4 regions of the Bacillus sp. WC2507 genome follow, and region 1 is predicted to be linked to each of the others. Evidence: a T-box and tRNA genes for the amino acid it is inferred to sense, from the RefSeq annotation. Region 1 holds a T-box; the other regions hold tRNA genes.
The links. A T-box is a leader RNA that pairs with one kind of tRNA and senses whether it is charged. The one in region 1 lies ahead of lysS (lysine--tRNA ligase), so its partner is inferred to be a tRNA-Lys.
Positions count from the first base shown of each region.

Region 2: it has a tRNA-Lys gene. The T-box ahead of lysS (lysine--tRNA ligase) is inferred to sense a tRNA for this amino acid. The anticodon was not compared.
Region 3: it has a tRNA-Lys gene. The T-box ahead of lysS (lysine--tRNA ligase) is inferred to sense a tRNA for this amino acid. The anticodon was not compared.
Region 4: it has a tRNA-Lys gene. The T-box ahead of lysS (lysine--tRNA ligase) is inferred to sense a tRNA for this amino acid. The anticodon was not compared.

Region 1 is NZ_JBQXPN010000001.1:3,128,229-3,130,404, forward strand. It holds gene lysS (lysine--tRNA ligase) at 1-997, opposite strand, end outside; T-box leader at 1,080-1,336, opposite strand; gene ACUN28_RS16740 (DUF2197 domain-containing protein) at 1,401-1,571, opposite strand; gene ACUN28_RS16745 (SMP-30/gluconolactonase/LRE family protein) at 1,713-2,176, shown strand, end outside.
Region 2 is NZ_JBQXPN010000001.1:849,489-851,664, reverse strand. It holds gene ACUN28_RS04610 (nucleoside 2-deoxyribosyltransferase) at 35-445, shown strand; tRNA gene ACUN28_RS04605 (tRNA-Glu) at 793-864, opposite strand; tRNA gene ACUN28_RS04600 (tRNA-Ser) at 870-960, opposite strand; tRNA gene ACUN28_RS04595 (tRNA-Asn) at 968-1,042, opposite strand; tRNA gene ACUN28_RS04590 (tRNA-Ile) at 1,050-1,126, opposite strand; tRNA gene ACUN28_RS04585 (tRNA-Gly) at 1,137-1,207, opposite strand; tRNA gene ACUN28_RS04580 (tRNA-Lys) at 1,221-1,296, opposite strand; tRNA gene ACUN28_RS04575 (tRNA-Thr) at 1,307-1,382, opposite strand; tRNA gene ACUN28_RS04570 (tRNA-Phe) at 1,397-1,472, opposite strand; tRNA gene ACUN28_RS04565 (tRNA-Asp) at 1,486-1,561, opposite strand; tRNA gene ACUN28_RS04560 (tRNA-Met) at 1,565-1,641, opposite strand; tRNA gene ACUN28_RS04555 (tRNA-Ser) at 1,669-1,761, opposite strand; tRNA gene ACUN28_RS04550 (tRNA-Ile) at 1,779-1,855, opposite strand; tRNA gene ACUN28_RS04545 (tRNA-Met) at 1,860-1,936, opposite strand; tRNA gene ACUN28_RS04540 (tRNA-Ala) at 1,957-2,029, opposite strand; tRNA gene ACUN28_RS04535 (tRNA-Pro) at 2,045-2,118, opposite strand; tRNA gene ACUN28_RS04530 (tRNA-Arg) at 2,129-2,176, opposite strand, start outside.
Region 3 is NZ_JBQXPN010000001.1:4,876,990-4,879,165, reverse strand. It holds rRNA gene ACUN28_RS25840 (23S ribosomal RNA) at 1-587, shown strand, start outside; rRNA gene rrf (5S ribosomal RNA) at 690-805, shown strand; tRNA gene ACUN28_RS25830 (tRNA-Val) at 811-886, shown strand; tRNA gene ACUN28_RS25825 (tRNA-Tyr) at 895-978, shown strand; tRNA gene ACUN28_RS25820 (tRNA-Gln) at 990-1,064, shown strand; tRNA gene ACUN28_RS25815 (tRNA-Lys) at 1,069-1,144, shown strand; tRNA gene ACUN28_RS25810 (tRNA-Leu) at 1,159-1,239, shown strand; tRNA gene ACUN28_RS25805 (tRNA-Gly) at 1,269-1,343, shown strand; tRNA gene ACUN28_RS25800 (tRNA-Leu) at 1,360-1,448, shown strand; tRNA gene ACUN28_RS25795 (tRNA-Arg) at 1,452-1,525, shown strand; tRNA gene ACUN28_RS25790 (tRNA-Pro) at 1,536-1,609, shown strand; tRNA gene ACUN28_RS25785 (tRNA-Ala) at 1,625-1,697, shown strand; tRNA gene ACUN28_RS25780 (tRNA-Ser) at 1,718-1,810, shown strand; tRNA gene ACUN28_RS25775 (tRNA-Ser) at 1,867-1,959, shown strand; tRNA gene ACUN28_RS25770 (tRNA-Met) at 1,983-2,059, shown strand; tRNA gene ACUN28_RS25765 (tRNA-Asp) at 2,063-2,138, shown strand; tRNA gene ACUN28_RS25760 (tRNA-Phe) at 2,147-2,176, shown strand, end outside.
Region 4 is NZ_JBQXPN010000001.1:125,829-128,004, reverse strand. It holds rRNA gene ACUN28_RS00740 (23S ribosomal RNA) at 1-59, shown strand, start outside; rRNA gene rrf (5S ribosomal RNA) at 147-262, shown strand; tRNA gene ACUN28_RS00730 (tRNA-Asn) at 272-346, shown strand; tRNA gene ACUN28_RS00725 (tRNA-Thr) at 351-423, shown strand; tRNA gene ACUN28_RS00720 (tRNA-Glu) at 446-520, shown strand; tRNA gene ACUN28_RS00715 (tRNA-Val) at 526-601, shown strand; tRNA gene ACUN28_RS00710 (tRNA-Tyr) at 619-702, shown strand; tRNA gene ACUN28_RS00705 (tRNA-Gln) at 768-842, shown strand; tRNA gene ACUN28_RS00700 (tRNA-Lys) at 848-923, shown strand; tRNA gene ACUN28_RS00695 (tRNA-Gly) at 929-1,000, shown strand; tRNA gene ACUN28_RS00690 (tRNA-Ala) at 1,011-1,083, shown strand; gene ACUN28_RS00685 (glycerate kinase) at 1,200-2,176, shown strand, end outside.

The sequences.
Region 1 (2,176 bases):
CATATTCTGTATAATTGCGAATCACATCTTCATCAAGACCGATATGAAAAGCTGCGTTCGGTCTATATTTAGCGAACATAAATAGAATCACTTCTGGTAAATACACTTTCAACAACTCACTAGGTGTAATACTATTCCCTGAAGAACTAGACATTTTTTCATGATTCCCTTTAATTCCAATGAAATCATAAGCAACGTAATGAGGAGCTTCACGATTAAATATTTCCCTTGCAATTTCCTTCGATACATTATAACTACCCGATTCCGATGAATGATCTCTTCCGCCCGGCTCAAAAATAACACCCTCTATCATCCACCTCATCGGCCAATCGATTTTCCAATTCAGTTTCATTTTATTTGTATTTAATACTGATAATTCATTTTGATTTCCACATACACATTCATACTGAACTGTTTTTAATACTTTATCAAAATGTGTAATCGTTGTTGCATCTTTCCCGCATTTCTCACAATATAACGTAACCGGATAAAAGCTCTCTCGCTCTTCTTCACTACACTCTCCAGTTTTAAATCTTATTAATATATCATATATTTCTTTTCTTTTATATAAAGCCTCTAATATGTTTTTGTTATACCTTCCGCTTCTATATTCAGCATGTTGATATATGAATTCCACATCAACCCCAAATACTTGAAGCGATTTCTCAAACTCTTTTTCAAAATGCTCTGCATACGAATTATGACATCCATACGGATCTGGAATATCACAGTATGGCATACCAATATATTTTGCAAAAGATGGATCAATATTTTTAGGAACTTTTCTAAACCTGTCATAATCATCCCATGAGAATATAAAACGAGTCCTTTTCCCTAAATCTTGAAGTGCCCTTACAACAAAATAAGTCGTTATTATTTCGCGAAAGTTCCCGATATGAACAGAACCCGATGGACTGATTCCAGATGCACAAACAAAAGTTTCTTTATTTGGATGTTTTCTAATTAATTCATGTGCTACTTCATACGCCCAATGCATATGTTATTCACCTCAATTATTATTTGTTTTCATATTTTCAAATTTATGCAATAAAAAAACTCCCACCCCCAAGATTATTCATCTTGAGGACGAGAGTTGTTAGCTTCGCGGTACCACCTCAGTTTGTTAATACGTCGCCATATTAACCTCTTCAGGTACGGCAAAATATGCTTATACCCTATCTCTATAACGGGAGAATCCGTCGCACCATCCCTAAACAAATTAGTTCCTTGCGCAGCTCCAAGTCTTTTTTCATTAAGATGTATACTGCTCTTTCTCAGCTACCAGAGCTCTCTGTACGTATCCTTTCTTAACTACTCTTCTCTTCCATGCCATTTTAAATATTATTTTTTTATATGATAATTTATAAAACTTTTATTTTCAAACTTTTCTAAAAAAATAGCTATCTAAAAAAATGTTTTATCGCTTCTAATTGAATTTTATGGATACATTCATCACAACAATATGTCCCTTTCGGTTTCTCTTTAAATCGCTTATATTTTTCACTACCTTCGTAAACACGAAATATATTTTTACAAGAAAAGCAAACAATTTCATAAAACATCATATGCATTTTCCTCTCCATGTTTATACATTTTTTTATCTCTTGAGAAAATCAATTTTCTACAGTACAAATCTTAATATCTTCTGACTAAAAGGTTTATCTCTATTCTAATCGAATTATATAAATATCTTATAAAGCGAGGTGAAAATCTTGATTAGTAATATAGAATTAGTTTTAGATGCTAAAGCAAGTTTGGCTGAAGGACCATGTTGGAATGAAAAAAAGCAACTTTTATACTGGGTTGATATTGTTGAGAAGCAATTATGCATATTTAGTCCTACCGCTAATACAAACCGAGTAATTGCTCTCAATCAACAAATTGGCTGTGTTGTTCCATATTTAGAAGACGTACTACTCCTAGCTATGGAAAACGGCTTTTATTCTATTAATGTAAAAACAGAAAAACTGACACATATTTTTGACCCTGAACCACATTTATTTGAAAATCGTTTTAATGATGGAAAATGCGATCCAGCAGGACGTTTTTGGGCAGGTTCTACAGATACATATGGTATTAATGCTGCAGGTTCCTTGTATTGTTTAAATAGTAACTTAAAAGTAGAGAAAAAAGTTTCACATGTAAATACATCAAACGGCATGGCTTGGTCACCTGA
Region 2 (2,176 bases), 2.3 Mb from region 1:
TATTTTTATAACCATTAGGGGGGCAAATAAATGAATATATTTAGCCGGGCCATTTTTCAACCCTGAACAAATTGCACTATTAGAAAAATTAGAGATAATTTTATCTAAGAAAGGATTAAATGTATTTTCTCCACGAAAATATATGAGTAAATTTCCCTTTGGATCTTATGAATGGCAATTTCAAAACTTTGTTACTGATGTAAATGCAATTCAACATAGTGATATTACCTTTGCAATATATAATGATCAAGATTCCGGAACAATGTGGGAAGTTGGGTATACTTGGTCACTTAAAAAACCTATTATTATTTTTAATACTAAAGAAAAAGTTGTTAATCTTATGATTACACAATCTTTACATGCATATTTGGATAGCTTTGATAAAGTAATTCAGTATGATTTTAATAAATTACCTCGTATATTTTATGATGGAGCTGTAACGTAATCAAAAAAAGAAAAAAGCTCATGTGAAATTAAACTTATATAATCTTAACGTGGTTTATTTCCAAAATGATGGCGATACCCCATCACCATCAAGCTAATTTTGAGGGCATTATAAAATTCTTAGGTTAATGGGCATATGGTGTTAGCCCTATTTTAAGAAAATACCTATAAATGCTTTTAGAGGTTTTTATAATAATCTTTTCATACTCCATCGCTCTCTCCTTTCTATTAGTTAGACGATTAGAATAGAAAAAAGTATACAAGAAATCTATAAAAAAAAGCAGACGATTCAAAGTCCGCTTTTACACAACAAAAAAGAGATAGCAGATTATGCTATCTCTTTTAGTATGACCCGTACGGGATTCGAACCCGTGTTACCGCCGTGAAAGGGCGGTGTCTTAACCACTTGACCAACGGGCCAGTTCTGGCAGAGAAGAAGGGATTCGAACCCTCGCACCGCGTTCGCGATCTACTCCCTTAGCAGGGGAGCCCCTTGAGCCACTTGGGTACTTCTCTATAAATATGGCTCCGCAGGTAGGACTCGAACCTACGACCGATCGGTTAACAGCCGATAGCTCTACCACTGAGCTACTGCGGAACAATTATGGTGGGCCTAAATGGACTCGAACCATCGACCTCACGCTTATCAGGCGTGCGCTCTAACCAGCTGAGCTATAGGCCCATAATTGAAAAGCGGGTGAAGAGAATCGAACTCTCGACCAGAGCTTGGAAGGCTCTTGTTTTACCACTAAACTACACCCGCATTAAATTATAAATGGTGAGCCATGAAGGATTCGAACCTTCGACCCTCTGATTAAAAGTCAGATGCTCTACCAACTGAGCTAATGGCTCATTTTGAAAGTGGTGCCGACTAGAGGACTTGAACCCCCAACCTACTGATTACAAGTCAGTTGCTCTACCAATTGAGCTAAGTCGGCTTGCGACTTCAAAATGGTGGCTCGGGACGGAATCGAACCGCCGACACGAGGATTTTCAGTCCTCTGCTCTACCGACTGAGCTACCGAGCCTTTATGTAAAAAATGGCGGTCCCGACCGGGGTCGAACCGGCGATCTCCTGCGTGACAGGCAGGCATGTTAACCACTACACCACGGGACCATTTGGTTGCGGGGACAGGATTTGAACCTGCGACCTTCGGGTTATGAGCCCGACGAGCTACCGTGCTGCTCCACCCCGCGATGATAAAATATTTAATTTAGAAAAAATGGAGGAGGTAGAGGGATTCGAACCCCCGCGCGACTCTCGCCGCCTGTCGGTTTTCAAGACCGATCCCTTCAGCCGAACTTGGGTATACCTCCGAGATATAAACCTTTAGTGGTGGACCTTGTAGGACTCGAACCTACGACCGGACGGTTATGAGCCGTCTGCTCTAACCAGCTGAGCTAAAGGTCCTTTATGGTAGCGGCGGAGGGGATCGAACCCCCGACCTCACGGGTATGAACCGTACGCTCTAGCCAGCTGAGCTACACCGCCATAAATGATATTAAAAAAAGTGGAGCCTAGCGGGATCGAACCGCTGACCTCCTGCGTGCAAGGCAGGCGCTCTCCCAGCTGAGCTAAGGCCCCGTGTTTTTTGGAAAATCGGGAAGACAGGATTTGAACCTGCGACCCCCTGGTCCCAAACCAGGTGCTCTACCAAGCTGAGCCACTTCCCGTTAATAAAAGCGCGCCCGAGAGGAGTCGAACCCCTAACCTCTTGATCCGTAGTCAAAC
Region 3 (2,176 bases), 1.7 Mb from region 1:
CATTCGTAGAGTGCAAAGGCATAAGGGAGCTTGACTGCGAGACCTACAAGTCGAGCAGGGACGAAAGTCGGGCTTAGTGATCCGGTGGTTCCGCATGGAAGGGCCATCGCTCAACGGATAAAAGCTACCCCGGGGATAACAGGCTTATCTCCCCCAAGAGTCCACATCGACGGGGAGGTTTGGCACCTCGATGTCGGCTCATCGCATCCTGGGGCTGTAGTCGGTCCCAAGGGTTGGGCTGTTCGCCCATTAAAGCGGTACGCGAGCTGGGTTCAGAACGTCGTGAGACAGTTCGGTCCCTATCCGTCGTGGGCGTAGGAAATTTGAGAGGAGCTGTCCTTAGTACGAGAGGACCGGGATGGACGCACCGCTGGTGTACCAGTTGTTCTGCCAAGGGCATAGCTGGGTAGCTATGTGCGGAAGGGATAAGTGCTGAAAGCATCTAAGCATGAAGCCCCCCTCAAGATGAGATTTCCCATAGCGTAAGCTAGTAAGATCCCTGAAAGATGATCAGGTTGATAGGTTCGAGGTGGAAGCATGGTGACATGTGGAGCTGACGAATACTAATAGATCGAGGACTTAACCATATAATATGAAGCAATGTTATCTAGTTTTGAAAGAATATAAAAAAACTTGTTGACTTTAAAAGTAAAATAAGTTAAAATGATTCTTGTCTTAAATGAATACAGTCTGGTAATGATGGCAGAGAGGTCACACCCGTTCCCATACCGAACACGGAAGTTAAGCTCTCTAGCGCCGATGGTAGTTGGGACCTTGTCCCTGTGAGAGTAGGACGTTGCCAGGCAAAATGGAGGATTAGCTCAGCTGGGAGAGCACCTGCCTTACAAGCAGGGGGTCGGCGGTTCGATCCCGTCATCCTCCACCATATATGTCGGAGGGGTAGCGAAGTGGCTAAACGCGGCGGACTGTAAATCCGCTCCTTCGGGTTCGGCAGTTCGAATCTGCCCCCCTCCACCATTCTTAATTAATGGGCTATAGCCAAGCGGTAAGGCAACGGACTTTGACTCCGTCATGCGCTGGTTCGAATCCAGCTAGCCCAGCCATTAAGAGCCATTAGCTCAGTTGGTAGAGCATCTGACTTTTAATCAGAGGGTCGAAGGTTCGAATCCTTCATGGCTCACCATTTTAATCAAATATGCGGGTGTGGCGGAATTGGCAGACGCACTAGACTTAGGATCTAGCGCCTTTGGCGTGGGGGTTCGACTCCCTTCACCCGCACTTTTAATGAAATAACTCAAACATGTCTTGCGGAAGTAGTTCAGTGGTAGAATACAACCTTGCCAAGGTTGGGGTCGCGGGTTCGAATCCCGTCTTCCGCTCCAATTTTCAATATGACATGCCGGGGTGGCGGAACAGGCAGACGCACAGGACTTAAAATCCTGCGGTGGGTGACCACCGTGCGGGTTCGACCCCCGCCCTCGGCACCATATGCGCCCGTAGCTCAATTGGATAGAGCGTTTGACTACGGATCAAGAGGTTAGGGGTTCGACTCCTCTCGGGCGCGCTTTTATTAACGGGAAGTGGCTCAGCTTGGTAGAGCACCTGGTTTGGGACCAGGGGGTCGCAGGTTCAAATCCTGTCTTCCCGATATTCCCAAAAACAGGGGGCCTTAGCTCAGCTGGGAGAGCGCCTGCCTTGCACGCAGGAGGTCAGCGGTTCGATCCCGCTAGGCTCCACTTTATTTATTATATGTCTCGGAGGTATACCCAAGTTCGGCTGAAGGGATCGGTCTTGAAAACCGACAGGCGGTGAGAATCGCGCGGGGGTTCGAATCCCTCTACCTCCTCCATTTTCTTTTTAAATGGTTTAGATACATATAATAATAAAATTTTATTTTTCCTTCATGGAGGTATACCCAAGTTCGGCTGAAGGGATCGGTCTTGAAAACCGACAGGCGGCGAGAGTCGCGCGGGGGTTCGAATCCCTCTACCTCCTCCATTTTTTAAAAAACATTATATTGTCGCGGGGTGGAGCAGCACGGTAGCTCGTCGGGCTCATAACCCGAAGGTCGCAGGTTCAAATCCTGTCCCCGCAACCAAATGGTCCCGTGGTGTAGTGGTTAACATGCCTGCCTGTCACGCAGGAGATCGCCGGTTCGACCCCGGTCGGGACCGCCATTTATGTTGGCTCGGTAGCTCAGTCGGTAGAGCAGAGG
Region 4 (2,176 bases), 3.0 Mb from region 1:
GGTGGAAGCGTGGTGACATGTGGAGCTGACGAATACTAATAGATCGAGGACTTAACCATATAATATGAAGCAAATGTTATCTAGTTTTGAAGGAATATATAATTTTCTTCTTGATATTTCGAAAGAAATGTTTATAATGATAAAAGTCTGGTAATGATGGCAGAGAGGTCACACCCGTTCCCATACCGAACACGGAAGTTAAGCTCTCTAGCGCCGATGGTAGTTGGGACCTTGTCCCTGTGAGAGTAGGACGTTGCCAGGCTATTATTATTCCGCAGTAGCTCAGTGGTAGAGCTATCGGCTGTTAACCGATCGGTCGTAGGTTCGAGTCCTACCTGCGGAGCCATTATGCTTCCATAGCTCAGCTGGTAGAGCACTTCCATGGTAAGGAAGAGGTCACCGGTTCAAGCCCGGTTGGAAGCTTGGGAAGAGTTTTAAAATTTTTGGCCCGTTGGTCAAGTGGTTAAGACACCGCCCTTTCACGGCGGTAACACGGGTTCGAATCCCGTACGGGTCACCACTTTTGGAGGATTAGCTCAGCTGGGAGAGCACCTGCCTTACAAGCAGGGGGTCGGCGGTTCGATCCCGTCATCCTCCACCATATATATTTTAAATGTCGGAGGGGTAGCGAAGTGGCTAAACGCGGCGGACTGTAAATCCGCTCCTTCGGGTTCGGCAGTTCGAATCTGCCCCCCTCCACCATTTTCTTTAAAATAACCTGAGAGGGTTTATTTTTTTGAAAAGATAACCATACTAGTAAATATTAATGGGCTATAGCCAAGCGGTAAGGCAACGGACTTTGACTCCGTCATGCGCTGGTTCGAATCCAGCTAGCCCAGCCATTTACGAGCCATTAGCTCAGTTGGTAGAGCATCTGACTTTTAATCAGAGGGTCGAAGGTTCGAATCCTTCATGGCTCACCATTTTCGCGGAAGTAGTTCAGTGGTAGAATACAACCTTGCCAAGGTTGGGGTCGCGGGTTCGAATCCCGTCTTCCGCTTAATTACTAAGGGGCCTTAGCTCAGCTGGGAGAGCGCCTGCCTTGCACGCAGGAGGTCAGCGGTTCGATCCCGCTAGGCTCCATCTAAATAAAAAAGCTTACATCATATGATGTAAGCTTTTTTTGTATTTAAAAAGACAACTTTCATACTTGTCGTTTAAAATGAAGAAAATGTAAAAAGAAAGGATGGGGGATAATTGTGAAAGTTGTTATTGCATCTGATTCATATAAAGAAAGCTTAAAAGCTATAGAAGTATGTGAAGCTATTGAAAGAGGTTTTGGAGCGATTTTCCCTAAAGCAGAGTATGTAAAAATACCAATTGGGGATGGGGGAGAAGGAACGGTTGATTCGCTTGTGGATGCTACAGGTGGAAGAATGATATCACTTCAAGTGACAGGGCCGCTTAGAGAACGTGTACAAGCCTTTTACGGTATGTCTAAAGATAAAAAGACAGCGTTTATTGAAATGGCAGCAGCATCAGGATTACAACATGTTCCGGTTAAAAAGCGAAACCCACTTATTACAACGACTAAAGGAACAGGAGAACTTATACTACATGCGCTAGACGAAGGAGCTGAGCACATTATTTTAGGACTTGGAGGAAGTGCTACAAATGATGGCGGAGCAGGTATGTTGTCAGCTTTAGGAGTCAGGTTTATAAATGAAGAAGGGGAAGTAATAGAGCCATCTGGAGGCACGTTACATTCGATTGTCGCTATTGATTTTTCGCGAATGGATTCACGCTTAACGCATATAAAGATAGAAGCAGCATGTGATGTAGATAATCCGTTAGTTGGGATAAGGGGAGCATCTTTCGTATTTGGCAGACAAAAGGGTGCGAACGCAGAGATGATGAAAGAGCTGGATGAGAATGTAAAGCATTATGCGAATATCCTTAACCAATCTTTATCTTGCGACGTATCTAAAATACCTGGTGCAGGAGCCGCAGGAGGAATGGGAGCAGCTGTTATTGCAGTGTTAAAGGGAAACTTGCGGAGAGGAATTGAAATTGTATTAGATTATACAAATTTTGATAAGCATATAGAAGGTGCAGATTTAATTATAACTGGCGAAGGGAGAATAGATGAACAAACAGCATATGGAAAGGCCCCTGTAGGTGTTGCGGAGCGTGCAAAGCCTTTTCGTATTCCGGTGATTGCTATTGGAGGATCTGT